Regions from separate parts of the Peribacillus sp. B-H-3 genome, predicted to be linked through region 1. Evidence: a T-box and tRNA genes for the amino acid it is inferred to sense, from the RefSeq annotation. Region 1 holds a T-box; the other holds one or more tRNA genes.

Evidence for each region. A T-box is a leader RNA that pairs with one kind of tRNA and senses whether it is charged. The one in region 1 lies ahead of leuS (leucine--tRNA ligase), so its partner is inferred to be a tRNA-Leu.
Region 2: it has a tRNA-Leu gene. The T-box ahead of leuS (leucine--tRNA ligase) is inferred to sense a tRNA for this amino acid. The anticodon was not compared.

The regions. Positions count from the first base shown of each region.
Region 1 is NZ_CP183879.1:4,351,069-4,366,255, reverse strand. Features, by position in the region: gene metK (methionine adenosyltransferase) at 1-1,032, shown strand, start outside; gene ACN6MY_RS21690 (gamma carbonic anhydrase family protein) at 1,195-1,716, opposite strand; gene ACN6MY_RS21685 (alpha/beta hydrolase) at 1,845-2,651, shown strand; gene ACN6MY_RS21680 (class I SAM-dependent methyltransferase) at 2,705-3,277, opposite strand; gene ACN6MY_RS21675 (TIGR01212 family radical SAM protein) at 3,274-4,239, opposite strand; gene ACN6MY_RS21670 (YtzC family protein) at 4,705-4,968, shown strand; gene ACN6MY_RS21665 (MDR family MFS transporter) at 5,160-6,356, shown strand; T-box leader at 6,493-6,719, shown strand; gene leuS (leucine--tRNA ligase) at 6,782-9,193, shown strand; gene ACN6MY_RS21655 (rhodanese-like domain-containing protein) at 9,472-9,783, shown strand; gene ACN6MY_RS21650 (sporulation protein Cse60) at 9,852-10,034, shown strand; gene ACN6MY_RS21645 (hypothetical protein) at 10,207-10,776, opposite strand; gene ACN6MY_RS21640 (NAD(P)/FAD-dependent oxidoreductase) at 11,175-12,458, opposite strand; gene ACN6MY_RS21635 (putative polysaccharide biosynthesis protein) at 13,017-14,633, shown strand; gene ACN6MY_RS21630 (pseudouridine synthase) at 14,754-15,187, shown strand, end outside.
Region 2 is NZ_CP183879.1:1,275,438-1,290,624, reverse strand. Features, by position in the region: gene ACN6MY_RS06395 (hypothetical protein) at 1-504, opposite strand, end outside; gene ACN6MY_RS06390 (ASCH domain-containing protein) at 1,039-1,470, opposite strand; gene ACN6MY_RS06385 (VOC family protein) at 2,155-2,532, shown strand; partial or broken gene ACN6MY_RS06380 (IS1595 family transposase) at 2,632-2,763, opposite strand; gene ACN6MY_RS06375 (hypothetical protein) at 2,739-2,942, opposite strand; tRNA gene ACN6MY_RS06370 (tRNA-Leu) at 3,060-3,141, opposite strand; tRNA gene ACN6MY_RS06365 (tRNA-Cys) at 3,150-3,223, opposite strand; tRNA gene ACN6MY_RS06360 (tRNA-Gly) at 3,232-3,306, opposite strand; tRNA gene ACN6MY_RS06355 (tRNA-Gln) at 3,311-3,385, opposite strand; tRNA gene ACN6MY_RS06350 (tRNA-His) at 3,426-3,501, opposite strand; tRNA gene ACN6MY_RS06345 (tRNA-Trp) at 3,516-3,589, opposite strand; tRNA gene ACN6MY_RS06340 (tRNA-Tyr) at 3,595-3,678, opposite strand; tRNA gene ACN6MY_RS06335 (tRNA-Phe) at 3,694-3,769, opposite strand; tRNA gene ACN6MY_RS06330 (tRNA-Asp) at 3,803-3,878, opposite strand; tRNA gene ACN6MY_RS06325 (tRNA-Met) at 3,882-3,955, opposite strand; tRNA gene ACN6MY_RS06320 (tRNA-Val) at 3,983-4,058, opposite strand; tRNA gene ACN6MY_RS06315 (tRNA-Glu) at 4,069-4,143, opposite strand; tRNA gene ACN6MY_RS06310 (tRNA-Ser) at 4,152-4,243, opposite strand; tRNA gene ACN6MY_RS06305 (tRNA-Asn) at 4,247-4,321, opposite strand; rRNA gene rrf (5S ribosomal RNA) at 4,331-4,447, opposite strand; rRNA gene ACN6MY_RS06295 (23S ribosomal RNA) at 4,552-7,483, opposite strand; rRNA gene ACN6MY_RS06290 (16S ribosomal RNA) at 7,622-9,172, opposite strand; gene ACN6MY_RS06285 (nucleotidyltransferase-like protein) at 9,667-10,530, opposite strand; gene ACN6MY_RS06280 (YgzB family protein) at 10,748-11,104, shown strand; gene perR (peroxide-responsive transcriptional repressor PerR) at 11,226-11,669, opposite strand; gene ACN6MY_RS06270 (D-2-hydroxyacid dehydrogenase) at 11,886-12,836, opposite strand; gene ACN6MY_RS06265 (aminopeptidase) at 13,083-14,195, opposite strand; gene bcp (thioredoxin-dependent thiol peroxidase) at 14,211-14,681, opposite strand; gene ACN6MY_RS06255 (ion channel) at 14,747-15,163, opposite strand.

The sequences.
Region 1 (15,187 bases):
GAAATTACTACGTCTACATATGTAGACATCCCTAAAATTGTGCGTGACACCATTGCAGGAATTGGCTATACACGCGCCAAATTCGGCTTTGATGCCCAAACTTGTGCAGTTTTAAGTTCAATCGATGAACAGTCTGCAGATATTGCACAAGGTGTTGACCAGGCATTGGAAGCACGTGAAGGACAAATGTCTGATGAAGAAATCGAAGCAATCGGAGCAGGAGACCAAGGCTTAATGTTCGGTTTTGCCTGCAATGAAACCAAAGAGCTTATGCCTCTTCCGATTTCACTGGCACACAAGCTTTCACACAGATTGACTCAAGTCCGAAAAGACGAAGTTCTTGATTACCTTCGCCCGGACGGCAAAACACAGGTAACTGTTGAGTATGATGAGAACAATAAACCAGTCCGCATCGACACAATCGTTATCTCTACCCAGCATGCTCCTGAAGTCAGCTTAGAGCAAATCCAAAGCGACTTAAAAGAACATGTCATTAATCCCGTGGTTCCTAGTGAATTGATTGATGAGGATACAAAATATTTCATTAACCCGACTGGCCGTTTTGTAATTGGCGGGCCTCAAGGGGATGCAGGTCTAACAGGACGCAAAATCATCGTAGATACTTACGGCGGTTATGCACGCCACGGCGGCGGTGCTTTCTCTGGAAAAGACGCTACAAAAGTTGACCGTTCAGCAGCATATGCAGCCCGTTATGTTGCAAAGAACCTGGTTGCTGCAGGTCTTGCAGATAAGGTTGAAGTGCAGCTTGCATACGCTATCGGTGTAGCTCAGCCAGTTTCCATTTCAGTAGATACATTTGGAACAGGAACCATCAGCGAAGATGTTTTGGTTGATCTTGTGCGCAGCAACTTTGATTTGCGCCCAGCAGGAATCATCAAAATGCTGGATCTTCGCCGCCCGATTTACAAGCAGACTGCAGCATACGGACACTTTGGCCGTACTGACGTAGATCTTCCTTGGGAACGTACTGATAAAGCTGATTCTTTAAAAGAACAAGCTTCTCAAGCGTAAAATAGGAAAAAGCTGTCCTTAAAGACCGGAATCTGGCCTTTGAGGGCAGCTTTTTGTTTTGGCTGTTTCCGTAAACTTGGGATTGCCTCACAGAACTCATGGGAGATTAACTTTTAAAAGTCAGATTATTTTATGCCAGTATTAAGAATAATAATAAAATGTTTATTCGATGGCTTCAGCATGCTTATAATACTGTCCTTTTTCTGCATATTCCCGGACAATCCGCTCCATATCTTTTTTATCTTCTTCTGTTAATTCCCGGATCACTTTAGCGGGCCTGCCAAAAGCGAGCATGTTAGGAGGAATGGTTTTTCCTTGAGGCACCAGGCTGCCTGCCCCAATGAATGCACCTTCGCCGACTTCCGCTCCGTCCAGCACGATGGAGCCCATCCCGATGAGCGAGCCTCTGCGGAGTATACAGCTGTGCAAAGTAACCTGATGTCCGACTGTCACTTCATCTTCAATGATAAGTGGATTTCCTGGACTTTGATGCAGAACGCTGTTGTCCTGGATACTGACCTTTTTGCCTATGACTGTCGGAGCCACATCCCCGCGGATGACCGTGTTGAACCAGATGGACGTTTCCTCTCCGATTTTCACATCTCCGGTTATGATTGAGTAATCCGCAAGATAAACGCTTTCATGAATCTCGGGTATCTTTCCTTTGTATGGGTAAATAGTCATGAAGAATCAAATCCTTTCCGAAGCGAGTGTTTTTTATGTATGATTATATAATATCAAATGTTATCATTACATTCTGCAATTGAAGCAATAATACAACTAGAATAGATATTTTAAGGAGGATTTTCTGTATGTGGAAATGGGAGGCTGAAGGCAGCGCCAAAGGTGTAATTGTCATGATCCATGGTGCAATGGAGCATCATGGGCGCTATAAATGGCTGTCTCAGATGTGGAGGTCATCAGGATACCATGTAATCATGGGAGATCTTCCGGGCCAGGGCATGACGACCAGAGCCTTTCGGGGGCATATTGAATCCTTTGACCAATATTTATATGAAGTAAGAGGCTGGATTGAGGAAGCATATAGTTATTCCCTGCCGGTATTTTTGCTTGGACATAGTATGGGCGGCCTTGTTGCAATCCGCCTGCTGCAGGAGGAAGAGCTGGATCTTGCCGGTGTAATCCTGTCATCTCCATGTCTCGGTCTGGCATTGCATCCTTCAAAGCTTATGAATGCTCTCTCCCGAGGGCTTAATATTACATTTCCTAAATTAAGAATAGATGCAGGGCTTACACCCGAGTTAGCAACTAGAAATGATGATATCAAAGAATCTGATCTTAATGATTCTCTTTTTGTAACGAAGGTTTCTGTCCGCTGGTATAGGGAACTGCTTAACGCAATGAAAGAAGCGTTTGAAGAAATTCCTGAATTTGAGGATCTTCCCCTTCTTGTCATGCAGGGCGGAGATGATAAAATTGTGGACAAGCGCCTTGTGCGTGAGTGGTTCAATTACAATCTTTGCAGCGAAAAGCAGTTTAAAGAATGGCCGGGCCTGTATCATGAAATATTTAATGAGCCTGAAAGAGAAGATGTGTTCCGATATGCCCTTGGGTTTGTGGAGAACAGACTAAGGGCACTAGGTTATATTATGCAGTAATGTACATCCAATTAAAAAGGTTTGCCTGCCCTGATCCGGGCTGGCAAACCTTTTTATCTTTTTTCGATGGCTATAACAAATGGCGGGCTGTTCACCTGGTTGATAAAACTGTATTGCAGGACATGGGCTTTTTGCTGATCCAGGCCGGCTGCAAACTCCAGGATTTCCTCTTTCTCCCGTGCTCCCCCGGGATGGCCGTGATAAATGACCAAAACAATGATTCCTTCAGGGGCCATGATATCAAGCAGCTGTTTAATGGCCGGAATGGTTGTCGATGCCATGGTTACAATCGTTTTATCGCCGCCTGGCAGATAGCCTAAATTAAAAATTGCTCCAGTGATTTTGCCGAAGTGCTTTTTGGGAATATTGGCGGTGATATGCTGATGCCCTGTCTGGAAAAGTGTGCATTGATGATCCAGATTGGCATCGGCAAGTTTCTTTGAGGTATGTTCAATTGCTTCTTTTTGAATATCAAATCCGTAAACATGTCCATCTTTTCCTGTGAGCCCTGCAAGGTAGACGGTGTCATGGCCATTGCCGGCAGTACCGTCGATTGCGATGTCACCAGGCGCAATGGCCGTTTGGAGCAATGATTGTGCAAACGGCAGGTTTTTTTTCAGTTTCATGGCTGCGCCTCAAGAACCTGTTTGTGAAATTTACCCTGCCAGCTGTCCCGTCTTTTAAGCTCTGCGTCTATTGCGTTTAACACCTTCCACTTGTTAAGGCTCCACATTGGGCCAACCATCAGTTCGATGGGACCGTCGCCTGTAATTCTGTGGATGATCATTTCGGGCGGGATGATTTCAAGCTGATCTGCAACAAGGCTTATATAATCATCAAAAGATAAAAATTCGAGCAGTCCTTTTTCATATTGCTTTATCATTGGCGTACCCTTTAGAAGATGCAGAAGATGAATTTTAATGCCCTGAACATCTAGTTTTGCTGCTTCACGTGCTGTTTCCATCATCATTTCTGCCGACTCTTGCGGAAGGCCGTTGATGATATGGGTGCACACCCGGATTCCATGCTTTCTCAGCTTGCTTACCCCTGTTTTATAGCATTCAAAATCATGGGCGCGGTTAATCAGCTCTGCTGTTTTTTCATGCACGGTCTGAAGCCCGAGCTCCACCCATAGATATGTGCGCTGATTCAGTTCGGCAAGATACTCAACAACATCATCAGGAAGGCAGTCCGGCCTTGTGGCAATGGATAGGCCAACCACACCTTCCTGTTTAAGAACAAGCTCATATTTTTCCTTTAATTCTTCAAGAGGAGCATGAGTGTTCGTAAATGCCTGGAAGTAGGCCATATACTTGCCATCCTTCCACTTATCGTGCATCTTCTCGCTGATTTTTTTGAATTGGACTTCAAGATCTTCTGCCCTGTTTCCGGCAAAATCACCAGATCCAGCCGCACTGCAGAAGGTGCAGCCGCCATGTGCCACTGTACCATCACGGTTTGGACAGTCAAACCCGCCATCAAGCGCCACCTTGAAAACCTTGTGGCCGAACTCCTGTCTGAGGTGGTAATTCCACGTATGATACCTCTTATCATCTGAAGCATATATAAACGGGTTACTCCCGGACATATCAAAAACCTCCCAAACCTTGGCTTTGCCTTGGTTATATTGTTTCTTTTTACTGCACGCCTTCTATTCTGATGCCGTCTTATGCAGGTCGGAGGCCCCCTGGACGGGGGTCACAAAGACGTTGCCGCAGGACGCGGCGTTCTTAGTCTTTGATCTGCTATTCAGGCGCTTGCGCTTTTTGTTAATCCAGCTCCAGCGCCTAGCCCCTCGAGGTCATAAGCCACATCAGAATTGAAGGCAAAGAGCGCCTTCTATTCTGATGCGTCTTATGCAGGTCGGGGCTGAACAGGCGCTTGCGCACTATATGTATCATCTCAAATTTTCGTTTTTTTTTCCACTGGCTTGTGCGGACGGGGGATGCAGTTTGAAATTGGTTTTTCTTGTATGAGATATTACGGGCGGTGTTAGCAGAAACTAGGAGGGATGATGATTTCATCATACAAGCTACCTGGGGAGAGGATATGGATGGCGACAAGACAATCGATCGAGGATTGCCTGCAGCAATGTGAAGCTGCTCTCAGAAGCGGCCTTGAACAGTACAGGGAAGGCGCTAAACAGGAGCATTACGGAGATTTAGTATATACAGATTCACAAGGCCTGCTACAGGAAGCATTAAATGATGTGGACCGGATGTGGGAAAGCTGCAATCATCAGCAGAGAGAGCAGCTGCACAGAATGAGGCTTCAGCTTCAGCAGATGCAAAATAACATGATTCTGCTTAGCCATTAAAAAAGCATTGCAAAAAGGCACTGAGGAATTTTTCATTTCCAGTGTCTTTTTTGTGCGTTAAATTTTATATTTTCAAAAAAAGGCAGAAACTCTAACTTCACGGAAAAGACATAAAAAAGTATTGCAGCCGTTCTAAAAAAGCAATAGAATAATGTGGGCTCAAAAAGAAACTTACACATAGAAGGAGGTTAATGATGCCTCGATCATTATGGCTTTTAATTATCGGAATGGCCTTGAATGTAACTGCTTCATCATTTCTGTGGCCTTTAAATACAATTTATCTTCATAAATATCTAGGGGAATCATTATCTGCAGCAGGGCTTGTATTAATGGCAAATTCCCTTGCCAGCGTTTTCGGCAACCTTTGCGGCGGTTATCTTTTTGATAAGGCAGGCGGCTATAAAAGTGTGCTGGCTGGAGTGTTCATTACCTTTGCCTCCTCAATCGGCATGGTAGCCAATCACGAATTAGTATCATATACAATCTTTCTAACACTGTCAGGATTCGGGACAGGAATTATTTTTCCGGCCATTTTCGCGATGGCTGGCTCTGTCTGGAAAGAGGGCGGAAGGAAATCTTTCAATGCCATATATGTTGCCCAAAATCTTGGTGTGGCACTTGGATCAGCATTGGGCGGAATTATTGCATCGTACTCGTTTCAGTACATATTTGCTGCGAATGCGATTATGTATCTGGCATTTCTCCTGCTGGCTGTGTTCGGGTTTCGGGGGATTGAAGGTGATGCTGCCGTACAGACTTCTGTTTTGAATGAAAGCGTACCTGTTAAGCATAGCAAAAAAATTCTTGCTTTATCCGTTCTTTGCGTCGGGTACTTCTTGTGCTGGATCGGATATGTGCAGTGGCAATCCACCATTGCTGACTATACTCAGCAAATTGGCTTATCACTAAAGCAATACAGTTTATTCTGGGCAATAAACGGATCGATTATCGTTCTTGCGCAGCCGGTCATCAAAGTCCTGATTAAATGGTTTGCCAAAACGCTTAAAATACAGCTTGTTGCTGGAATGCTCATTTTTATCATTTCGTTTACAGTCGCGGCAAATGCGCATGATTTTTCCGGTTTTTTAACTGCGATGGTGATTTTGACGATTGGTGAAATGTTTGTCTGGCCTGCAGTTCCTGCTGTGGCCAATGACTTGGCCGTAAAGGGAAGGGAAGGATTTTATCAGGGCATCGTCAATTCAACGGCAACTGCCGGTAGAATGGTCGGCCCGCTTCTTGGCGGTTTTCTGGTCGATACACATGGCATGAATATGATGTTCAGCATTTTTACAATTTCATTCGTCATTGCCATCATTACTATATTTATGTATGAACGTGTCTTAAAGAAGGCAGAAGAAAATAATCAGGTAGTTTCAGATCTTTGACAGTTATTTTTGAAGAAAAAGGGCAAACATTTCCTTAATTTCTGAATATATAAAGAAAAACTGTTTATAATCTTAAATACCTGCTCTTGCTTTTCTTGCAGAAATTTACTAGAATACCTATATAATTAAATAAAAATGAAGAACTATGATAAGGAGCAGTAGCGGTTAGAACCTGTTATAGAGAGTTGGCGGATGGTGCAAGCCAATCAGGAGAGATCGTGAACTCGCCTTGGAGTTCCAGGCATGAAGCATTTATTAGTGTTTGGCGTTTATCCGCGTTAAGGAATTTAAGCTGGGCGAGTTTTATTTCGCCAATGTGGGTGGTACCGCGGGAAGATCATACATAATCCTCTCGTCCCTTTTTGAGGGATGAGGGGATTTTTTATGTTTTATGAACTGTATGCTTATTTTAGGAGGAAAAATCTATGAGTTTTAACCATCGCAAAATCGAAAAAAAATGGCAAAATTATTGGCAGGACCATAAGACCTTTTTGACAAATGAAGAAAAGGGAAAACGGAAATTCTATTCTCTTGATATGTTTCCCTACCCGTCCGGAGCAGGTCTCCATGTAGGGCATCCTGTCAGCTATACGGCAAGCGATATTCTTGCCCGCCTAAAAAGAATGCAGGGATATAAAGTGCTGCATCCTATGGGCTGGGATGCATTCGGCCTTCCTGCAGAGCAATATGCACTTGATACAGGAAACCATCCAGCAGGGTTTACGGAGCATAATGTCAATACATTCCGCCGCCAGATCCAGTCACTTGGATTTTCGTATGATTGGGACAGGGAAATTAACACAACTTCACCTGATTACTATAAATGGACCCAATGGATTTTTACAAAGCTTTATGAAAAGGGCCTTGCCTATATTGACGAAGTAGCTGTTAACTGGTGTCCTGCACTAGGGACAGTACTGGCGAATGAAGAAGTTATCGACGGAAAAAGCGAACGCGGCGGGCATCCGGTAGAACGCCGCCCAATGAAGCAATGGGTGCTTCGCATTACAGCATATGCCGATCGCTTAATTGATGATCTTGATGAAGTGGCTTGGCCTGAAAATATAAAGGATATGCAAAGAAACTGGATCGGCCGTTCAGAGGGAGCAGAAGTGACATTTGCGATTGAAGGTCATGCAGAAACATTTACAGTCTTCACTACTCGACCAGATACATTGTTTGGAGCGACATATGCAGTGCTTTCACCAGAGCATCCTTTTGTTGAAAAAATAACGGCAGATGGCCAAAAGGCAGCAGTTGAGGCTTACATTCAGGAAGTGAAAAATAAAAGCGATCTTGAACGGACTGAGCTATCCAAAGAAAAAACCGGCGCATTTACAGGCGCTTATGCCATCAACCCGGTCAATGGAGAAAAAATGCCAATCTGGATTGCGGATTATGTGTTAATGAGCTATGGAACCGGAGCCATCATGGCTGTACCAGCCCATGATGAGCGTGATTACGAATTCGCGAAGAAGTTTGATTTGCCGGTCAAAGAGGTTGTGTTTGGAGGAAATGTTGAAGAGGAAGCTTATACCGGAGACGGAAAGCATGTTAACTCCGGATTTTTGGATGGCATGGATAAAGAAAGTGCAATCCAAAAAATGATCAGCTGGCTTCAAGAAAAAGGAATCGGTGAAAAGAAGGTAACCTACCGCCTGCGCGATTGGCTTTTCAGCCGCCAGCGTTATTGGGGAGAGCCTATCCCGATTATTCATTGGGAAGACGGAGCCGTTGAGGCGGTTGCTGAAAAGGATCTTCCTGTCATCCTTCCAGAAACAGCGGAAATCAAACCATCCGGCACGGGGGAATCTCCGCTTGCTAATATTACGGGCTGGGTAAATGTTACGGATGAAAACGGAAGAAAAGGACGCCGTGAAACGAACACAATGCCTCAATGGGCAGGAAGCAGCTGGTACTTCCTTCGTTATATCGATCCTCATAATACGGAAGCGATCGCTGATCCTGAAAAATTAAAAGAATGGCTTCCCGTGGATATGTATATCGGCGGTGCCGAGCATGCCGTTCTTCATTTGCTGTATGCACGTTTTTGGCATAAATTCTTATACGACATCGGTGTTGTGCCTACAAAAGAACCATTCCAGAAGCTATTCAACCAGGGAATGATTTTAGGCTCCAACAACGAAAAAATGAGTAAGTCAAAAGGGAATGTCGTGAATCCGGATGACATCGTAAACAGCCATGGTGCAGATACGCTTCGGATGTACGAAATGTTCATGGGTCCTCTTGATGCTTCGATTGCATGGTCGACAAATGGGTTAGATGGTTCACGCCGCTTCCTTGACCGTGTTTGGCGTTTATTGGTAGAGGAAAACGGAACATTATCAACAAAAATTTCAGGAAAAGATGATGGAAAGCTTGAAAAAGTGTATCATCAGACTGTTAAAAAAGTAACCGAGAATTATGAGGAATTGAAATTCAATACAGCTATTTCACAATTAATGGTATTCATTAATGACGCTTATAAAGCAGATGTTCTGCCAAAAGCATATGTTGAAGGATTTGTGAAGATGCTATCACCTGTCGCTCCTCATATTGCTGAAGAGCTATGGGAAATGCTTGGACATACAGGCACCATCACATATGAAGCATGGCCTGCTTATGATGAAGCAAAGCTTGCCGACGATGAAATTGAGATCGTTCTTCAGGTAAACGGAAAAGTGAAAACGAAATTAATGGTACCTGTTGATACATCGAAAGAAAAATTGGAAGAAATCGCAATGGGCGACGATGCAATCAAAGAACAAATCGATGGGAAAACGGTCCGCAAAGTAATTGCCGTTCCTGGCAAGCTTGTAAACATAGTAGCGAACTAATAGTATAACATCAGACACCTCCATAATTTGGGGGTGTTTGCTTGTTGCAAAATCACGGCTTGTAACTACAACAGCCGTAAGGTACGGTACGCAGCACTTAGAAAGATTCTAAAAAAACTGTTATAATGAAGGAAATCGCATCAGTTTGGAAAATAATCCTCCACTGGTGGCAGCAGCAGAGTCAGCCGGGCTTTTTCGTGCAGTAATCCCCGGCTTGAGATGGGTTTTACTGCCTGACAGCCGGATGCAAATAAAATAATTGTTAAAGAGGTGCACAAATGGAAGAAATCAAAGAAATTACCACAGAAGAACTGCAAAAGAAGATAGAAGCCGGGGAAAATCTTGAACTTGTAGATGTTCGGGAAGATGATGAAGTTCAATTCGGCATGATTGAAGGTGCCAAGCATATCAGAATGAATACTATTCCTGATAATCTGGATTATTTTGATAAAAATAAAGAATATATTTTTATTTGCCGCTCTGGACGCCGCAGCATAAATGTCTGCCACTATATGCATGACCAAGGATTTAAAGTCCGGAACATGACTGGCGGAATGATGAATTGGGACGGAGAAGTCATTGTTAAATAATTGCCTTTTTCAGGTATATTTTTACTGAATGATGGGAACCCTGTTTAAAAAAAGGCAGGGGAGAGGCATTGATCCAAGTAAAGCTATTTGATTATGAGCATGAAAAAGATCTGGAATCAGAAATGAATGTGTTTCTAAAGAATATCCGTGATGATCAAATTGTGGATATCAAATACAATGTCGCTGCCACTGGCGAGGAAGAAGAGGAACAGATCTACTGCTTCAGCGCCATGGTTATTTACAAAAAATAAAGTAAGTAAGAAAAGAGGCTATCCATTATTGTAACGGGTTCTCTTCTGGGGGACAAAAGTTATAAAAACATACAAAATAACAATAATTTAACACCTAAAAAAGCATCGGTTTTAGCACCGATGCTTTACTGTTTTTATTTGTTTTTCATCAAATTAAATAGCACAATTTTAACTATTCCTTTTTTAAGTTAAAACGAGTTATTTCTTTACCATCTAAAGTTACTATTAGAGAAGCATCTAAAGCATTATCCTTAAGTTTATTTAGCTTTTCTTTTGATGGAACTCTTAAAGGAACTTGTGGGTTTTCTTCGCTTACACCCAAATCGAAAGTTAAAATATATTTCCCGTTTTTATTAGGAAGGATTTCCCCATCAAAAGAAGCTCCGTATCCTACACCCGTTTCATTATATGAAGAGGGTTCAAAAAAATTAAAACCAACTGTTTCTTTGGAGATAGCTACTAATTTATCATTTGGTTCAATTTTTACTTGTAACCCCTTATCACCAATTCCTCCTATTTTTTTATTACCATTATTTTTGATTTCAAACTCATAATATAACGCCGTTGGTACAAGTTCCTGCCCTTTCTTATCACCTTCTGTTATACCTATTGCACCAACTTTGCTTTTATCATTAGCAATATCAACTTTTGATTTTACAAGTTCTAAAGATGATTTAGACGAGCAAGCTGTTAAAAGAGTAAAAAGCAATATTAAGCCTGAGAGCATTATAAATCGTTTCATTTTGCATCCCCCTTTTTTATCCAACCTACACATAAATTTTATCATAACACTTCCATATTTTCGGAAAATGTTTCTTTCCTCAACTTCCTTTGGCTGTATTTATTGCAAAATAAACTTTCTCTAACTAAGTAAAAACAGCATACCTTTTGGACTATAAAATCGTAAACAAAATCACACGAAATACCACTGTACAATAGCTATTGTACAAGTATTTTTTTGTGCTGAAATTTGTGTTATTTTTGCTGCTAAAATTGTGTAAATGGCTTCATATCAATAAAAAATGACCTATCCGATTTTGCGAATAGGTCTGCGATTTTAAGTGCTATTTGATTGTTTTGTCCCCATCAAGAGAACCCGTTACCATTATTGGATGCCTCTTTTTCTATGCTGTGCAGCAATCAGTGTGAATTCTTTTTTTGGGCCTTGCTGTATAATGCGGCATTCTGTCCGGCAAGCCTTCCGGTCACAAGTGCTGAGGTAATATTATAGCCGCCGGTGTATCCGTGAATATCGAGAATTTCACCGCAAAAATACAGCCCGTCCATGAATTTTGATGCCATTTCCTTTGGGTGGATTTCTTTTACTGAAACACCGCCGCCTGTTACAAATGCCTTTTCAAGCGGCTGTGTCCCGTTGACGGTAAAACGGAAATCCTTGCATAGAGAAGCAAAGGCCCTTAGTTTTTCGTGTGAAATCGTTCCTCCCTGTTCCTGAAGGCCGATCTCGCTTTTTTCAAGTAGGAAATGCAGATAACGCTCAGGCAGCAAACCCTTGAGTGCGTTTTTAATGGCTTTTTTGGGCTCGGCCTTTACTTCTTTCATGATGTCCTGAAATAATTCCTCTTTGTTTTTGTCAGGCAAAGCATCAAGCATCATGGTGACACGGGAAAGGTTCCACTTCTTCATGGCTTTTACAACAAATTGGCTGCAGCGCAGTACGGCGGGCCCTGAGATGCCAAAATGGGTGAATATCATATCCATTTTATGTGTAATAAGGCTTTTTCCCTTAGGGTTTAGGACACTTAAGTCTGCATCCCTTAAAGAGAGCCCCTGGAGAGTTTTATTCTTGATGAATTCCTCATCACTTGTTATGGGGACTTCTGTTGGAAATAAATCAGTTATACTGTGGCCCGCCTTTTTCGCCCAGGCATACCCGTCGCCTGTCGAGCCGGTATGCGGCACAGATTTGCCGCCGACTGCTATCACGATTGCATCTGCAGTAAAATACTGGCCATCCTTGAATCTTACTCCTGCAGTCCTGCCGTTTTCATACTCTACATCTGCAACAGGGGAATTAGTGAAAATATTGACATGCAATTCTTTCAGCTTTGAAATCAGGGCATCTACAACGCTTTGTGCCTTATTGTTTACAGGAAACATCCGGCCATGATCTTCTTCCTTCAGCTGAATTCCTAGCTTTTCAAAAAAAACAATAATATCTTCATTATTAAATACAGAAAACGCACTATATAAAAAGCGTCCATTTCCTGGTATGTGCTTTATAATTTCATCAATGGAAAGGCGATTTGTAACATTGCATCGCCCGCCGCCGGATATGGCAAGCTTTCTGCCCAATTTTTCTCCTTTGTCTGCCAAAAGGACTTTTAATCCCTTTTCACCGGCAGCAATGGCAGCCATTAATCCTGACGGCCCGCCGCCAATAACTATTACATCATATTTCATCTCTATCACCGCTTCTTGTCTTTTTCGTGTAATGGTTTACTTTCTGAATCCAGCTTCGCAAGCTGACCAAGCGCTTGCGCTTTTTATGAATCCAGCTCCAGCGCTTAGCCTCTCGAGACCATAAGTCACATCAGAATTGAAGGCAAAGAGCGCCTTCCAAGGCCATATCCCTATTTGCTTGGGCCCCCTGGACGGGGGTCACAAAGACGTTGCCGCAGGACGCGGCGTTTTTAGTCTTTGATCCTCTGACCAAGCGCTTGCGCTTTTTTTATTATAAAGCATTCTTTATATGGAAGTAAAAGTTTCTCGGTGTGTCTGGAATGTTATGGCAGATGGTTATTTCTTGTTGCGGTGTATTTCTTTTGCTAAACTTCTTGATGGTGCCTTGCATCTAGGAAAAGGAAATGGTTTCCTCATTGTAAATGGGAAGCGGAAAGAGTAAACTGTTTTTAGTTTTAATGGCCGCTGCATAGTGGTATTCAAAAAGCGTCAAAAGTATGTGTGGTAGTATTAAGAGCGTGTGAAAACGTTAACTGAACATAGGCAGGAAGGGATTAAATGTCATCAAAGCTTTTAAGAGGAACTTTTATTTTGACTTTTGGGATGGTGCTCTCCAAATTAATTGGATTGTTTTATGTAATTCCTTTTGAAGCGCTTGTAGGCGCAAAAGGTTCTGAACTTTATCAATATGCATACATTCCGTACACTTTATTCATCAGCCTGGCAACTGGAGGGCTGCCTCTGGCTGTTTCAAAATTTGTTTCCAAATATAATGCACTTGAGGAATATGCAGTTGGCCAAAGGCTATTTAAATCGGGTCTGAAAATCATGATGGTCACTGGATTTGCTGCATTTGTTCTTATGTACATATCTTCTCCATCAATCGCCAGTTTTGTGACTGTCAGTAAAAGCCAGAACTTTACTGTAGAAGATATAACGACGGTCATGAGGGCGGTGAGCTTTGCCTTGATTCTCGTACCGTTCATGAGCCTGATCAGGGGATATTTTCAGGGCCATCAGTCCATGGGCCCCACAGCCGTCTCACAAGTAGTGGAGCAGGCAGTCAGGATCATTGTGCTTCTCGGTGGAGTATTTATTGTGATTAAGGTGATGCATGGAAGTCTTGTCACCGCCATCAGCATTGCCACCTTTGCAGCAACTGCAGGAGCTGTAGGAAGCCTGGCTGTTCTTCTCTGGTACTGGAAAAAAAGAAAAGGCGACATTGCTGATCTTCTGGTGAAGGATAAGGGTGCTGTGCAAATATCCTTGCCGCAGATTTATAAAGAAATACTTATATCGTCTATTCCTTTTGTTTTTGTCGGTATTGCAATGCCGCTGTTTCAATGGGTGGATACATTAACCTTTAATAGGGCTATGGCCAATATCGGCCAGGCGAAAATGTCAGGAAATGCACTAGGAATCCTGAATTTTTCAGCACAGAAACTGGTCATTATTCCTATGACCCTTGCAACGGCCTTTGCGATGAGCATTGTTCCGACCGTTACAAAAGCGTTTATTGAAAATAGGATGGACACCTTCAGCAACCAGTTGAATCAGGCCTTTCAGATTTTAATGTTTTTGACATTGCCTGCAGTCATCGGGATGTCCATTTTGGCCAAACCTGTTTATACGGCTTTTTACGGTTATGATGCGCTAGGAGTCAGTGTGCTCGAGACTTATGCGCCAGCAGCGATACTATTCGCCCTTTTCTCAGTTACTGCAGCTGTTTTGCAGGGAATCAATCAGCAAAAGTTTACTGTGCTCAGCCTGCTGACAGGAATACTGATTAAATTAGCCCTAAACATTCCAATGATAGAAATGTTTCATACAGAAGGCTCCATTTATGCGACAACAATCGGATATCTGGCAGCTTGTCTGATTAATATGTATATCATTACTTATTTTACAGGCTACAAATATAGAATGGTCATTCAAAGGACTTTGCTTATGGCAGCATTCACTGCAGGAATGGCTTTAGTTGTCGGGGGGGCGGAATGGCTCCTGGCGCCTGTCCTTAATCCTGAAGATAGAATGCAGTCTGTTCTCTTTACGGTCATTTGTGCAGGATTAGGTGCCATTGTGTACTTTATTCTTTCAGTAAAGAGCGGCCTTGCCATTCAGCTTTTTGGCAGGAGAATCGAAAGGCTCCAGCAGAAGCTCCGGCTTAAATTTTAATGCATCTTGTGTTTACTATAGGAAAATATCGGGAAAAGATATTTTTGTTTGACAAGGCCTTGCCGTTTTTAAGTGGCAGGGCCTTTTAAAAGAGGAACCGCATTTATTAAGGGGGATACTATGAGAATCGATAAGCTACTGTCCAATGCAGGATTAGGCAGCAGGAAAGATGTGAAAAAGCTGCTGAAATCCGGTGCAGTCAAAGTGAATGAAACAGTCATCAAAAGTTCAAAGGAGCAGGTGGAACCCGATGCGGATGTAGTAACTGTTCATGGAGAAGAAGTGCAATACAGGGAATTTATCTACCTGATGATGAATAAACCTCAGGGGGTTTTATCGGCTACAGAAGATAAATACCAGGAGACAGTAATTGATATTCTCCAGCCTGAAGATCAGATATTTGAACCATTTCCAGTTGGAAGGCTGGATAAGGATACGGAAGGGCTTTTGCTTCTTACAAATGATGGATCGCTTGCACATCAGCTGCTTTCTCCAAAGAAGCATGTGCCGAAAACCTATTTTGCAGTCATTGAAGGAAAGGTTACTGAACAAGA
Region 2 (15,187 bases), 1.6 Mb from region 1:
TCCTTCTGGCAAATCCCTACCTACTTCAAATTTTCCTGCACTTAGAAACTTTGGTTTGCCTTTTGCTGCTTTTACTTGACTAGTAGCAGTTGCTAATTCATTATGCTTAGCATCAATTTGTTTATTCAACTTTGTTACTTCAGATTTCCTGCCTGAAATCTGACTGTTTATATCTTTGAGTTTCTGTTCAGCTTGTGCCTTTTTAGCAATGCTTGTTAACGCTGCATCATATTCATCTTGTTTATCTTGGATCTGTGATTCAACATCAGCTAATTTTATCCCAGCTGCATCAATTTTTTCATCAATATTTTTAAGCTTAGATTCCTTACTCTTAAACTTTGAAACCACTTGATCGTAGCTGGTCTTTTTACCATCAATTTTTGTTTTAGCCGAACTGTAGCCTACTGAGTAGAAAATAATTGCTAAAATGATTGCTGTTATTGGTAGAATGATTTTCTTGTTTTTATAAAAAGGCTGTCTTAAGGTATTTCTTTCTAATTCCATATGAATCCCCCTTATATAAATTGCTGTGCTTTAGATTTAGTTAGTGATTTTAAATGTAAATTACTATTCTGAATTATTTTCAAAAATTAATACTATATCATAATCCAATTTCCAATTTTTTCTTATAATTATACAACAAGGAAGTGGAATTAGAATGTAGAAAATTGTTTTCTTCAAAATATCTTACAAATAACCCACTAATCAACCAAGGATATCCTGCCGATCAAATTTTTAAAGTTTCATTCCTACAAGATATTTTTTGACTCTTAGTACCACTATGCAGCCCTGAGTTCACTAAATATCTGACTTCGCCTTCTTTCTCAAGAAATTAATAAGAATCCTTTTGTGACCATGTTTCTCACAGGTTACGCCCATCTATTATGTCTATGACTTTTGTTAGTATTTTGTTGTTTCCAAACAAATAAAAAAGCACCTCACATAAAGTGAGAAGCTTTGATATAACAGCAATCTTATCTGTTCATAGATACACACCAGCATAGAATTTCCAGATTCAGTGCCACTATGGTTTGATACTTATATCTTTCCGCTAAACTCCCACAGCCCAAGCTGCCCTTTTGCAGGAATATATTCATCGAGCATCCGCATGTCCTCAATTTCCCAGGCATAGCCGCCAACTCTGTAATCCCCTAAAAACAAGTCGTTCCCTGAAATAACCCGACTATCTTCTAAGACCGCCCAGTTTCCATTGTTTTCTTCTATTTTCAAACAGTTTTTCAGCTTGCAGACTCCAATTATCATTCCGGTCGGCAGGTTATCTTCTGTATACCCATGCTTAGCCAGCAGCTCGGCAACTCCATCCAGTCTACAGGCGGGCTTATCTACTTTTTTGCTCGTATGAATAGCAAGAGGACCCCGATAATGCGTTCTCCAAGTCCTTGTTTCATATTTGGCTTCCCTAAGGACAAATAAGCTTGCCCAAGGCTGGATCATCGACAGTACTTTCATTATTAATCCCCCCTGCTCCTGACATCATTAAGTTAATTGGTTATATAGTTCCCTTGAATAAGGATAATATAGACAGTATCTAGATTTAATGTTCTCTCTTGCCATAAAAAAAGACAGCTAACCAAAATGTACGCTGTCCTCGGGTTTCTAACTATATTTTGCTGCAACACAAAGTGCATGTGGACATAATAGATGCTAGTGCATTATTTTGGCAGATCCACAGTAAACGGTACTAACTTTTCACTGTCGATAATGCTAGAAAAATCGAATTGTAGAACAGTTTTCTCCTGCTTAAAATCATCTATTTTTTCCTTTGTTTTGTCTATTAACTTGTGCTGGTAATACTAAAGACACCTTGCAACATCGAATTTTTTTTCGATTCTATAAGGGTAGGGAAAATTCCATATTTAGTTTTATGTGATTATCGATTTAAAATGTTTGGAGGCAGGGTATTGCGAGTACTTTGTCTTTTTTTTTCATTCAACTTAATTTCGTACCCTTTTCTTATTTAAAGGCTGTGTTCTGAAAGATTGTGCCTATAGTATTAAATTAGTTGAGGACTTTTTTGGTCCTCTTTTTTGGATATTTTTACCTAGACAGTACAATAAAATTATTGGTATATTTACCATTATATATTTTATATTCAAAAAATTTAGATAGAATAAAATTAAGGAGTTGTTTTCAATGATTGCAAATTCTATTCAGAAGGTCGGACAAATAGGAATACCCGTAAAAAATTTAGAAAAAGCAGTTGGTTTTTACAAAGATTTATTAAAACTTCCTTTTCTATTCAGCACAGACTCTATGGCATTCTTTGATTGTAATGGTACTCGCCTTCTTCTTAGCCTTCCTGAAAAAGAAGATTTTACTCAATCAGGTTCTGTCATATATTTTCAAGTTGAGAATATTAAAGAAGCTCACGAAGAATTAATTGAAAAAGGCGTTTATTTTATTGACGAACCACATATAGTTGCAAAAATGGAACAAACTGAAACATGGATGACCTTTTTTAAAGACACAGAAGGAAATACTCATTCTTTAATCAGTGAAGTCCATATATAAATATTAGGAATCATAAATACCGCCTAATAGCGGTATTTTTTTATATTGATAAAGTAGACTTTATCTCTGTATGAAGAGTTGGTATTCATTGAACTGAAATTAACCCACATCTCTAATGTTTTGAACGGTTGTAAAAGTCGGTCTCTGACAAGAAAGCAGTAACATTTCTTTCGTTCTGCATAGTGAAGGAATTTTTTTGTTCAGTTCTAGGAACCGGTACCAAAACAAATAATAGTTTTGTTCACATCAAGATTCATGAAGTATGACCAGAACTGACGGAAGATGCCCGCATGAGATTTATCCTTTAATGTAATTTCCATTCCATTTACAGTGAATTCATATTTATGCTTTACTTCCATCATCATTCCTCCTATGTATTGGTATGTCAGCCAAGTTCTTCGTTTACTCACCGCACATGACCTCCGCACATTATTAGTGTCAAATCTGTAGTGTGAGAAAAATGAAAAAAGGTCTTACACAATTAAGTGTAAGACCTTGATACAACAGCACTCTTGGCTGTTTCATGATACCGGTGGCCGGGGTCGAACCGGCACTCCAGAAGGAACACGATTTTGAGTCGTGCGCGTCTGCCAATTCCGCCACACCGGCATGTAATTTGGAGGCGGCAACCGGATTCGAACCGGTGGTAAAGGTTTTGCAGACCTCTGCCTTTCCTCTTGGCTATGCCGCCTTAAATATTGGAGCGGAAGACGGGATTCGAACCCGCGACCCCAACCTTGGCAAGGTTGTATTCTACCACTGAACTACTTCCGCATGATGGCTGGGCTAGCTGGATTCGAACCAACGCATGACGGAGTCAAAGTCCGTTGCCTTACCGCTTGGCTATAGCCCAATATCATTATATTCAACTGAGTAACAATTTATGTTATAAATGGGGCGACTGATGGGAATCGAACCCACGAATGTCGGAACCACAATCCGATGCGTTAACCACTTCGCCACAATCGCCATTATTTTAAAATTGGCAGGGGCAGTAGGAATCGAACCCACACCGGAGGTTTTGGAGACCTCTGTTCTACCTTTAAACTATGCCCCTATAGATGGTGGAGGGGGGCAGATTCGAACTGCCGAACCCAAAGGAGCGGATTTACAGTCCGCCGCGTTTAGCCACTTCGCTACCCCTCCACATAATTAAGTGAATGGTGGCTCGGGACGGAATCGAACCGCCGACACAAGGATTTTCAGTCCTTTGCTCTACCGACTGAGCTACCGAGCCATTATTAATTACAGCTATATTGAATTTTTAAAATGGCGGTCCCGACGGGAATCGAACCCGCGATCTCCTGCGTGACAGGCAGGCATGTTAACCGCTACACCACGGGACCAGATTGCGGGGACAGGATTTGAACCTGCGACCTTCGGGTTATGAGCCCGACGAGCTACCAGACTGCTCCACCCCGCGATAATATAAATGTTTCATCAAAAATTATGGTGGAGGATGACGGGATCGAACCGCCGACCCTCTGCTTGTAAGGCAGATGCTCTCCCAGCTGAGCTAATCCTCCAGTATGTAAATGGTGACCCGTACGGGATTCGAACCCGTGTTACCGCCGTGAAAGGGCGGTGTCTTAACCGCTTGACCAACGGGCCAGGTATAATGGCGGAGAGCAAGGGATTTGAACCCTTGAGACAGGGGTACCCGTCTACACGATTTCCAATCGTGCTCCTTCGGCCACTCGGACAGCTCTCCATATGGCTCCGCAGGTAGGACTCGAACCTACGACCGTTCGGTTAACAGCCGAATGCTCTACCACTGAGCTACTGCGGAATAATACCAGCTTGGCGACGTCCTACTCTCACAGGGGGAGAACCCCCAACTACCATCGGCGCTGAAGAGCTTAACTGCCGTGTTCGGAATGGGAACGGGTGTGACCTCTTCGCTATCGTCACCAAACATTTTCCATAAGACATATATTATTATATACCTTATTTAATTATTTTGCAAGAACTTTTTTGTTCTTTCAAAACTAGATAATAGTGAAGGTTTTACGCGTCATTTTGGTTAAGTCCTCGATCGATTAGTATCTGTCAGCTGCACGTGTCACCACGCTTCCACCTCAGACCTATCAACCTGATCATCTTTCAGGGATCTTACTAGCTTGCGCTATGGGAAATCTCATCTTGAGGGGGGCTTCATGCTTAGATGCTTTCAGCACTTATCCCGTCCGCACGTAGCTACCCAGCTATGCCTTTGGCAAGACAACTGGTACACCAGCGGTGCGTCCATCCCGGTCCTCTCGTACTAAGGACAGCTCCTCTCAAATTTCCTGCGCCCACGACGGATAGGGACCGAACTGTCTCACGACGTTCTGAACCCAGCTCGCGTACCGCTTTAATGGGCGAACAGCCCAACCCTTGGGACCGACTACAGCCCCAGGATGCGATGAGCCGACATCGAGGTGCCAAACCTCCCCGTCGATGTGGACTCTTGGGGGAGATAAGCCTGTTATCCCCGGGGTAGCTTTTATCCGTTGAGCGATGGCCCTTCCATGCGGAACCACCGGATCACTAAGCCCGACTTTCGTCCCTGCTCGACTTGTAGGTCTCGCAGTCAAGCTCCCTTGTGCCTTTACACTCTGCGAATGATTTCCAACCATTCTGAGGGAACCTTTGGGCGCCTCCGTTACTCTTTAGGAGGCGACCGCCCCAGTCAAACTGCCCACCTGACACTGTCTCCCGCCCCGATCAGGGGCGCGGGTTAGAATTTCAATACAGCCAGGGTAGTATCCCACCGACGCCTCCACCGAAGCTGGCGCTCCGGCTTCTCAGGCTCCTACCTATCCTGTACAAGCTGTACCAAAATTCAATATCAGGCTGCAGTAAAGCTCCACGGGGTCTTTCCGTCCTGTCGCGGGTAACCTGCATCTTCACAGGTACTATAATTTCACCGAGTCTCTCGTTGAGACAGTGCCCAGATCGTTACACCTTTCGTGCGGGTCGGAACTTACCCGACAAGGAATTTCGCTACCTTAGGACCGTTATAGTTACGGCCGCCGTTTACTGGGGCTTCGGTTCAAAGCTTCGCTTGCGCTAACCTCTCCCCTTAACCTTCCAGCACCGGGCAGGTGTCAGCCCCTATACTTCGCCTTGCGGCTTCGCAGAGACCTGTGTTTTTGCTAAACAGTCGCCTGGGCCTATTCACTGCGGCTTTTCCGGGCTATTCACCCTAAAAAGCACCCCTTCTCCCGAAGTTACGGGGTCATTTTGCCGAGTTCCTTAACGAGAGTTCTCTCGAACACCTTAGGATTCTCTCCTCGCCTACCTGTGTCGGTTTGCGGTACAGGCACCTTTCATCTCACTAGAGGCTTTTCTTGGCAGTGTGGAATCAGGAACTTCGGTACTATATTTCCCTCGCCATCACAGCTCCGCCTTCATGGAAACGGGATTTGCCTCGTTTCCGGCCTAACTGCTTGGACGCGCATATCCAACAGCGCGCTTACCCTATCCTCCTGCGTCCCCCCATCGTTCAAACGATGAATAGGTGGTACAGGAATATCAACCTGTTGTCCATCGCCTACGCCTTTCGGCCTCAGCTTAGGTCCTGACTAACCCTGAGCGGACGAGCCTTCCTCAGGAAACCTTAGGCATTCGGTGGAAGGGATTCTCACCCTTCTTTCGCTACTCATACCGGCATTCTCACTTCTAAGCGCTCCACCAGTCCTTCCGGTCTAGCTTCAACGCCCTTAGAACGCTCTCCTACCACTGACACCAGAGGTGTCAATCCACAGCTTCGGTGATACGTTTAGCCCCGGTACATTTTCGGCGCGGAGTCACTCGACCAGTGAGCTATTACGCACTCTTTAAATGGTGGCTGCTTCTAAGCCAACATCCTGGTTGTCTAAGCAACTCCACATCCTTTTCCACTTAACGTATACTTTGGGACCTTAGCTGGTGGTCTGGGCTGTTTCCCTTTTGACTACGGATCTTATCACTCGCAGTCTGACTCCCATAAATAAGTCTTTGGCATTCGGAGTTTGACTGAATTCGGTAACCCGATGAGGGCCCCTAGTCCAATCAGTGCTCTACCTCCAAGACTCTCATTATGAGGCTAGCCCTAAAGCTATTTCGGAGAGAACCAGCTATCTCCAGGTTCGATTGGAATTTCTCCGCTACCCACACCTCATCCCCGCACTTTTCAACGTGCGTGGGTTCGGGCCTCCATTCAGTGTTACCTGAACTTCACCCTGGACATGGGTAGATCACCTGGTTTCGGGTCTACGACCTCATACTCATTCGCCCTATTCAGACTCGCTTTCGCTGCGGCTCCGTCTTCTCAACTTAACCTTGCATGAAATCGTAACTCGCCGGTTCATTCTACAAAAGGCACGCCATTACCCATTAACGGGCTCTGACTACTTGTAGGCACACGGTTTCAGGATCTATTTCACTCCCCTTCCGGGGTGCTTTTCACCTTTCCCTCACGGTACTGGTTCACTATCGGTCACTAGGGAGTATTTAGCCTTGGGAGATGGTCCTCCCTGCTTCCGACGGGATTTCTCGTGTCCCGCCGTACTCAGGATCCACTCAGGAGGGAACGAAGTTTCAACTACAGGGTTATTACCTTCTCTGACGGGCTTTTCCAAGCCTCTTCATTTACCCCGTTCCTTTGTAACTCCATGTTGAGTGTCCTACAACCCCAAGAGGCAAGCCTCTTGGTTTGGGCTAATTCCGTTTCGCTCGCCGCTACTCAGGAAATCGCATTTGCTTTCTCTTCCTCCGGGTACTTAGATGTTTCAGTTCCCCGGGTCTGCCTTCAGTACCCTATGTATTCAGGTAAAGATACTGTTCCATTACGAACAGTGGGTTTCCCCATTCGGAAATCTCCGGATCAAAGCTTACTTACAGCTCCCCGAAGCATATCGGTGTTAGTCCCGTCCTTCATCGGCTCCTAGTGCCAAGGCATCCACCGTGCGCCCTTTCTAACTTAACCATAAACATGGTATGTTTTTGAAAAGATTGACGCAAAAATTTGCCTTCTATCTATTATCTAGTTTTCAAAGAACAAAGTTCTGAAAGAATTGCTTCTTTCAAAACTGAACAAAACGTAAGCGAACGTTATTTTCCTTAGAAAGGAGGTGATCCAGCCGCACCTTCCGATACGGCTACCTTGTTACGACTTCACCCCAATCATCTGTCCCACCTTAGGCGGCTGGCTCCATAAAGGTTACCCCACCGACTTCGGGTGTTACAAACTCTCGTGGTGTGACGGGCGGTGTGTACAAGGCCCGGGAACGTATTCACCGCGGCATGCTGATCCGCGATTACTAGCGATTCCGGCTTCATGCAGGCGAGTTGCAGCCTGCAATCCGAACTGAGAATGGCTTTATGGGATTTGCTCGGCCTCGCGGCTTTGCTGCCCTTTGTACCATCCATTGTAGCACGTGTGTAGCCCAGGTCATAAGGGGCATGATGATTTGACGTCATCCCCACCTTCCTCCGGTTTGTCACCGGCAGTCACCTTAGAGTGCCCAACTGAATGCTGGCAACTAAGATCAAGGGTTGCGCTCGTTGCGGGACTTAACCCAACATCTCACGACACGAGCTGACGACAACCATGCACCACCTGTCACTCTGTCCCCCGAAGGGGAACGCCCTATCTCTAGGGTTGTCAGAGGATGTCAAGACCTGGTAAGGTTCTTCGCGTTGCTTCGAATTAAACCACATGCTCCACCGCTTGTGCGGGCCCCCGTCAATTCCTTTGAGTTTCAGCCTTGCGGCCGTACTCCCCAGGCGGAGTGCTTAATGCGTTAGCTGCAGCACTAAAGGGCGGAAACCCTCTAACACTTAGCACTCATCGTTTACGGCGTGGACTACCAGGGTATCTAATCCTGTTTGCTCCCCACGCTTTCGCGCCTCAGTGTCAGTTACAGACCAGAAAGTCGCCTTCGCCACTGGTGTTCCTCCAAATCTCTACGCATTTCACCGCTACACTTGGAATTCCACTTTCCTCTTCTGCACTCAAGTCCCCCAGTTTCCAATGACCCTCCACGGTTGAGCCGTGGGCTTTCACATCAGACTTAAGGAACCACCTGCGCGCGCTTTACGCCCAATAATTCCGGACAACGCTTGCCACCTACGTATTACCGCGGCTGCTGGCACGTAGTTAGCCGTGGCTTTCTGGTTAGGTACCGTCAAGGTGCCAGCAGTTACTCTGGCACTTGTTCTTCCCTAACAACAGAGCTTTACGACCCGAAGGCCTTCTTCGCTCACGCGGCGTTGCTCCGTCAGACTTTCGTCCATTGCGGAAGATTCCCTACTGCTGCCTCCCGTAGGAGTCTGGGCCGTGTCTCAGTCCCAGTGTGGCCGATCACCCTCTCAGGTCGGCTACGCATCGTGGCCTTGGTGAGCCATTACCTCACCAACTAGCTAATGCGCCGCGGGCCCATCTGTAAGTGACAGCCGAAACCGTCTTTCCATCTTTCCTCATGCGAGGAAAGAACGTATCCGGTATTAGCTCCGGTTTCCCGAAGTTATCCCAGTCTTACAGGCAGGTTGCCCACGTGTTACTCACCCGTCCGCCGCTAACTTCAGGGAGCAAGCTCCCATCCATTCGCTCGACTTGCATGTATTAGGCACGCCGCCAGCGTTCGTCCTGAGCCAGGATCAAACTCTCCGAAGAAATGTTTGACTTGCTCATTTGCTTTTAGAGTGTGTGCTCACTATTTTAAAACGTTGGCGCTTAGTTTTGTTCAGTTTTCAAAGAGCAATTTCTCTATCGTTTCTCTCGGAAGCGACTTGATTATCTTACCATACAAGCAAGTTAACTGTCAACAACTTTTTGAAAAACTTTTTTAGTAAAACATTTTTTGACGCTTCAGAACTTGATGTCCCCTAGCGACGTATATAAATATAACATCGAAATAATGAATGGTCAATACTAAAAATGATTTTTTACGATAATTATTTTATGATGTGCAGGACCTGTTTATTAAACACCTGAAAGTACTTTAGCCAAGCTATTATTCTTTTACAAAATACCCTTATTCAATCACATAAGCGCTCTTTGTTTTACGGATCTTAGCTTTACAAGCAAAAGAAACGGAAGTTAAGCAGCACCTATACATGCATAAATATCTCTGCTGCACAGGGAGGCTGCCGCTCTTCTTCCTGATCTTATAAATGATAAAGCCTGTGATACACTTCCTGGCCCTTTGTTTCTACATTCGCAATTTCAATAATGTTTTTCTCGATAAGGTATTCCAGAAGTACGCTGAGATCCACTGCATAATGGGCCAGCTCCTGATGAGTGATCAGCTGGGCAATTGTCCATGGCTCTTCTTTTGTTTCCATTACCTCTATTAAATGCTGGGCGCCAATATTTGTTCTTGAGTAAATAAGAAATTCACTTGCCAAAAATAACAGCTCAAGCCTTTTCTCTAGAGTTTCCTCGCTATTAACGAGTTCTTCATATAATTTGAAAATTTCAGGCTCGATATGCTTTACCTGATTCCACACCGTCACCTCAGGGTGAAAGCCCTGGTCGATGACTTCGAGGCGCGCCAGGTGGTGCAAAGAATGGACAACATGGTTATAGGCATCGAGATACTGCCCATTTTCAAAAAACACTTTTCCGTCCATGTACCTTCTTATTAGCTTGGCAAACTCCATGCCCATTTTAATTTTCCTTCCGTAGAAAGGAAATTCGCTGATTTCTCTTTTCAGGCTGGAAAGGTATTCGTTTCTGTCAAATAATATCTTTCCATTTTGAATCCAGTCCACGACTTTACGGTTTGTTCCAAGCAGCAGCCAATCCTGCAGCTGGCTTTCAGACACCACATGCAGTGCCGCCTTTTTATCCCTGTATGTATAATGCTTCAGAAAAACGGCATCTTCCGCTTCGTTCACAATAACAAAAAGGATGTAGTCAAAGGTATCTGTGATCGATATGTCATTCTCTCTTTTTTCTATTAATAGAATGCCAAGTGTTGAAGAGTGGCTGGCTCTTTCCTGGTAGATTGGACGAAGGATGTCCTCCATTTTTAAATTCCTCCAAAAACGTTGCAGATTACTGTACAAAACTCAGTTTATTTAAAATAGAGCAAAATGTACAGGGTGTATTCTTCACTATATACGGGTTCGACTTTTTTTGTGGAAATCCTGCTTTTCTGTGGAAATTCACGCATTTTCCCCTTGTTATAATTTTCATATTAGTCCCAATTTTGTGGTATAGTTAAAATAATCAGGAGGGACAACTATGCAAAAATACTCTAGCAAAATAAACAAAATACGGACATTTGCTTTAAGCTTAATCTTTATCGGCTTCATTGTTATGTATGGCGGGATATTCTTCAGGTCGCATCCTATCATCATGACAATTTTCATGATTCTTGGCGTCTTGTGCATTATGGCTAGCACTGCTGTGTATTTTTGGATTGGCATGCTTTCCACCAAAACGGTTCAGGTTATTTGCCCAAATTGCAGCAAGCCCACAAAAATTTTAGGGCGGGTGGATATGTGCATGCATTGCAATGAACCTCTGACACTGGATAAAAATCTTGAGGGCGAAGAATTTGATGAAAAGTACAATAGAAGGCAAGCAAAGAATCATTGACGCGCACTGCCTTATAAATCACTGACAAGGATAGATAAAAAAACTGAAGCACCTGCCTCTGCCAGTCTGCTTGTGCCATATTGGCACAAAAAAAGTTCCTGCCTGTTTAGGCGGAACTTTTTTAATGCGTCTCTTTGCCAGTACAATCCGGGCATTCTCCGTATATTTCCATACGGTGGTTGCTGATCTGGAATCCCGTAACATGTGAGGCGAATTGTTCAACTTCGTTCAATCCCGGGTAGTGAAAATCCACAATCTTGCCGCAATGCTGGCAAACTACATGATAATGATTAGTGGTCACAAAGTCGAATCTGCTTGAAGAATCGCCAAACGTCAGCTCTTTCACTAATCCCACTTCACGAAATACTCTCAGGTTATTATAAACTGTCGCCACGCTCATATTCGGGAATTTGCCCTCCAGCGCTTTATAAATATCATCCGCTGTCGGGTGGGACATCGAGTTTATTAAATATTCAAGTATCGCATGACGCTGAGGAGTGATTCTCACTCCGGTATCCTTCAATGAATCTAATGCTTCCTTCAAATGATTTTCAGACACCGCCATGCACCTCTTTTCTAACAGTATATATTCTTATATTATAATATTTATAATTAGTGTACCTGCATTCCTGCGTTTTTGTCAATGATTCTGCAAGGGCTATATGCTTAATTATATGAAAAAATATAAGCCTTTAGACTGCCATGAGGTATCTCCCTCACATAAAAATAGGGATACCCTTAGTATATTCCACTCCGGCCGAAACTTACATGAGCATGCTTATCAATAACCCTTTTTGGAGTCAATTAAATTGATATACTTTTTTCCCTCTCCCATATATTCCTGGAGGTTTTTTTCGAAAATGTCAAAGGATCTTGGCAGGTATCTGTCTGATTTGCTTGATAGATGGGGAGTTACTGTCACATTGTCCATTCTCCAGAAATCATGATCCTTTGGAAGAGGTTCGGTGTTAAAAACATCAAGAATGCTATGGGCGATTTCTTTATTTTTCATAGCCACTAAAAGAACGCTGTCTTCTACAAGGTCTCCGCGGCCTATGTTGATAAAAACGGCCGTTTTCTTCATCTTTCTGAAGTGCTCTTTCCCAAGCATCCCCTTTGTTTCGGGAGTGCTAGGCAAAATAGCCGTTATATAATCAGCACGCGCGATCACATTTAATAAGTCACTGTTTTTATAGAGCTCATCAATATAAGCAGCCTGTTTGCCTCCCCTGTTGATTCCCAAGGTCTTCATATTAAATGCTTTAGCCAGTCTGGCAATTTCCCCGCCTATCGCTCCTGTACCCATGATGAGTATCGTTTTGCCGCTAAGCTCGCCTGTTATAATTCTGCGTTCCCATAATGCTTTTTCTTCCTGTTCCAGCAATAGCTTATTCTTTTTTTCATATTGAAGCAGCATCCCTATTGTATACTCTGCCATCGGAATGCTATGTATACCCCTTGCGTTTGTCACCATGATGTTTTTCTGGTTAATTTCCTGCAAGGGCATTTTCTCAAGTCCTGCAGACATGACCATTATCCATTTCAGCTGTTTGGCCGCTTCTATATGTTTTTCTGTTAAATCCTCACCATAGGTTATGAGGATTTCCGCGCGCTTTAAGTGATCATCGTTCACAAGCAATTTTGTTTCATAGACAAATTCCAGAGCTGGAAACTTTTGTTCCATCTCCATTATGATGGTCTCGTCCGGAGTAATAGTTGAGAGTACAAGCATATGCAAATCCTCCAAAGGTTTTTCAATTATTTTATCATGTTAAAATCTTCCCGGCAGATATCCGGCACAAGAATTCTCTGCTTTTTCATTCATAGGCAGCGTCCCGCACCCTTCTCCGGCCATAAAAAAACGCGGATACTAGATCCGCGAAACAATCTTTGAGGAGGTATTCCCATGATTTATACTATTCTAAAACAGCTTATTGGAGTTGGACAGTAGCCCTTGTCTAATAAAATAGGCTTTACATTACCCCTTCAAGTTTTCAGGATTCAGCCCTGCAAGCTGCGGCAGGACAAACATGCCGTCTTTCCTGACTAAGACATCATCGAAATATATTTCTCCCCCGCCATATTCTGAACGCTGGATGAGGACCATATCCCAATGAATCGATGACCGGTTGCCATTGTCAGCTTCTTCATAGGCCTCTCCGGGAGTAAAATGCAGACTTCCGCATATTTTTTCATCAAATAATATATCGCCTATCGGTTCGGTAATCAGCGGGTTGACTCCAAGTGCAAACTCTCCGATAAAGCGTGAACCGCTGTCTGTATCGAGGATTTCATTGAATTTTTCCAGTTGATCCGCTTTGCTGTCAGTAATTTTACCTTCTTTAAATGTTAAAGAAACTCCCCTGAAAACCGATCCCTGATATGGACATGGAGTATTGAAAGTAATGGTTCCATTGACACTTTCCTTAACAGGAGCTGTGAAGACTTCACCATCCGGTACATTATTGGAGCCTGCACAGATTACTGCAGGAATGTCTTTGATGGAAAAAGATAAATCTGTTCCAGGCGAGACAATGCGGACCTTATCTGTTGCTTCCATTAATTCTTTAAGCGGCTGCATGGCTTGTTCCATTTTGTCATAATCAACCGTGCAGACGTCAAGCAGATAGTCTTCAAACCGTCCCAAGCTCATGCCCGCTTTTTGGGCAAGGCCGATTGTAGGATAGTTCAGTAATACCCATTTCCGGTTGTTCACATAAAAAAACGTAGAAGGTTTCATGGCTTCTCCGCGAATCCGGTGCTTTTCTGCAGGCACTTCAGAAAATTCGGCATCATTTTCTTCACCATACACAATGATGACAGCATCTGTGTCTTCATATTTCTTCATCATCCATGAAGAAAATGTATCAAGCTGTTCCTTTTCATACCCCATTAATAAATGCCGGCTGATTTCATCATCCATTAAATCAACATACGGATAACCGCCCATTTTGTAGGTTTCATCAATCAGTTCTTTTAGCAAAGGCTTGCTGTTAACATGACCGCGGATAAGCACTTTTTGTTTTTTCTGCAATTTAATTGAATGCTTCAGCAGCATTTTCGCCAGCCTGTTTAATCTCTCATCCCTCATGCCATTGCCCCCAAATTATATCTCTGTTTTCCTAAGATACTCTAATGCTTCTTCTGTATGTCCCTTTACTTTCACTTTTCTCCACTCTTTTATTAAAATCCCTTGTTGATCAATTAAAAAAGTAGAGCGTTCTATGCCCATATATTCTTTGCCGAAGTTTTTCTTCAGCTTCCATACATCATACGCTTCCGCTGCTTCATGATTTTCATCTGCCAGCAGCAGGAAAGGCAGGCCGTGCTTTTCAATAAATTTCATATGACGGTCAACCGGATCCGGGCTAATTCCCAGAATGACTGCATCCAGCTCCTTGAATTGTTCATGCTGATCACGAAAATCACACGCTTCCGTGGTACAGCCGGGTGTCATATCCTTAGGGTAGAAATACAAAATGATATATTTGCCTGCAAAATCTGATAAAGAAATAACTTCTCCATTACTCGCATTCAATTTGAAATCTGGAGCTTTTTCACCGATTTTCATTGTCAATGCACTCCCTCCATTTCTTGCCTTTGGAGTAAGCGTACCCAATTTTCTCCCCAATTACAAATTTCTCACTTTCTCCTGTTATTCTGCTCAAAATCAATAACTGTCCGGATTACGAATGCAGCCGGCAGAGTGTATCCGATAAAGGCCTGAACGGCTGCGATAGAACGGCCAATCCCAATTGGCGCTACATCGCCGTAGCCAACGGAAAACATCGTCATTGCACTGAAATAAAAGGAGGTTTCCAAATGCCTGATATAATCCCCCTCTACCCTGAAGCCGTTGTCCAAAATAACTGCATGATTATCAAGTTCAAACAATAAATAAATAAGTGCAAATCCTATTAATATGGTTCCGTAAAGGTTGGTCACCCAAATCAGGCTTTCTATGGAAAATCTTTTCTCACTGCTGCCTTCTATAAATAAAGTGCGGAGGCTCATAAACATGCATGCCAGGATGGCTGCAATCAACAGGTAAAAGGTCATGGATCCTCCTCACCTCCTAAAAAC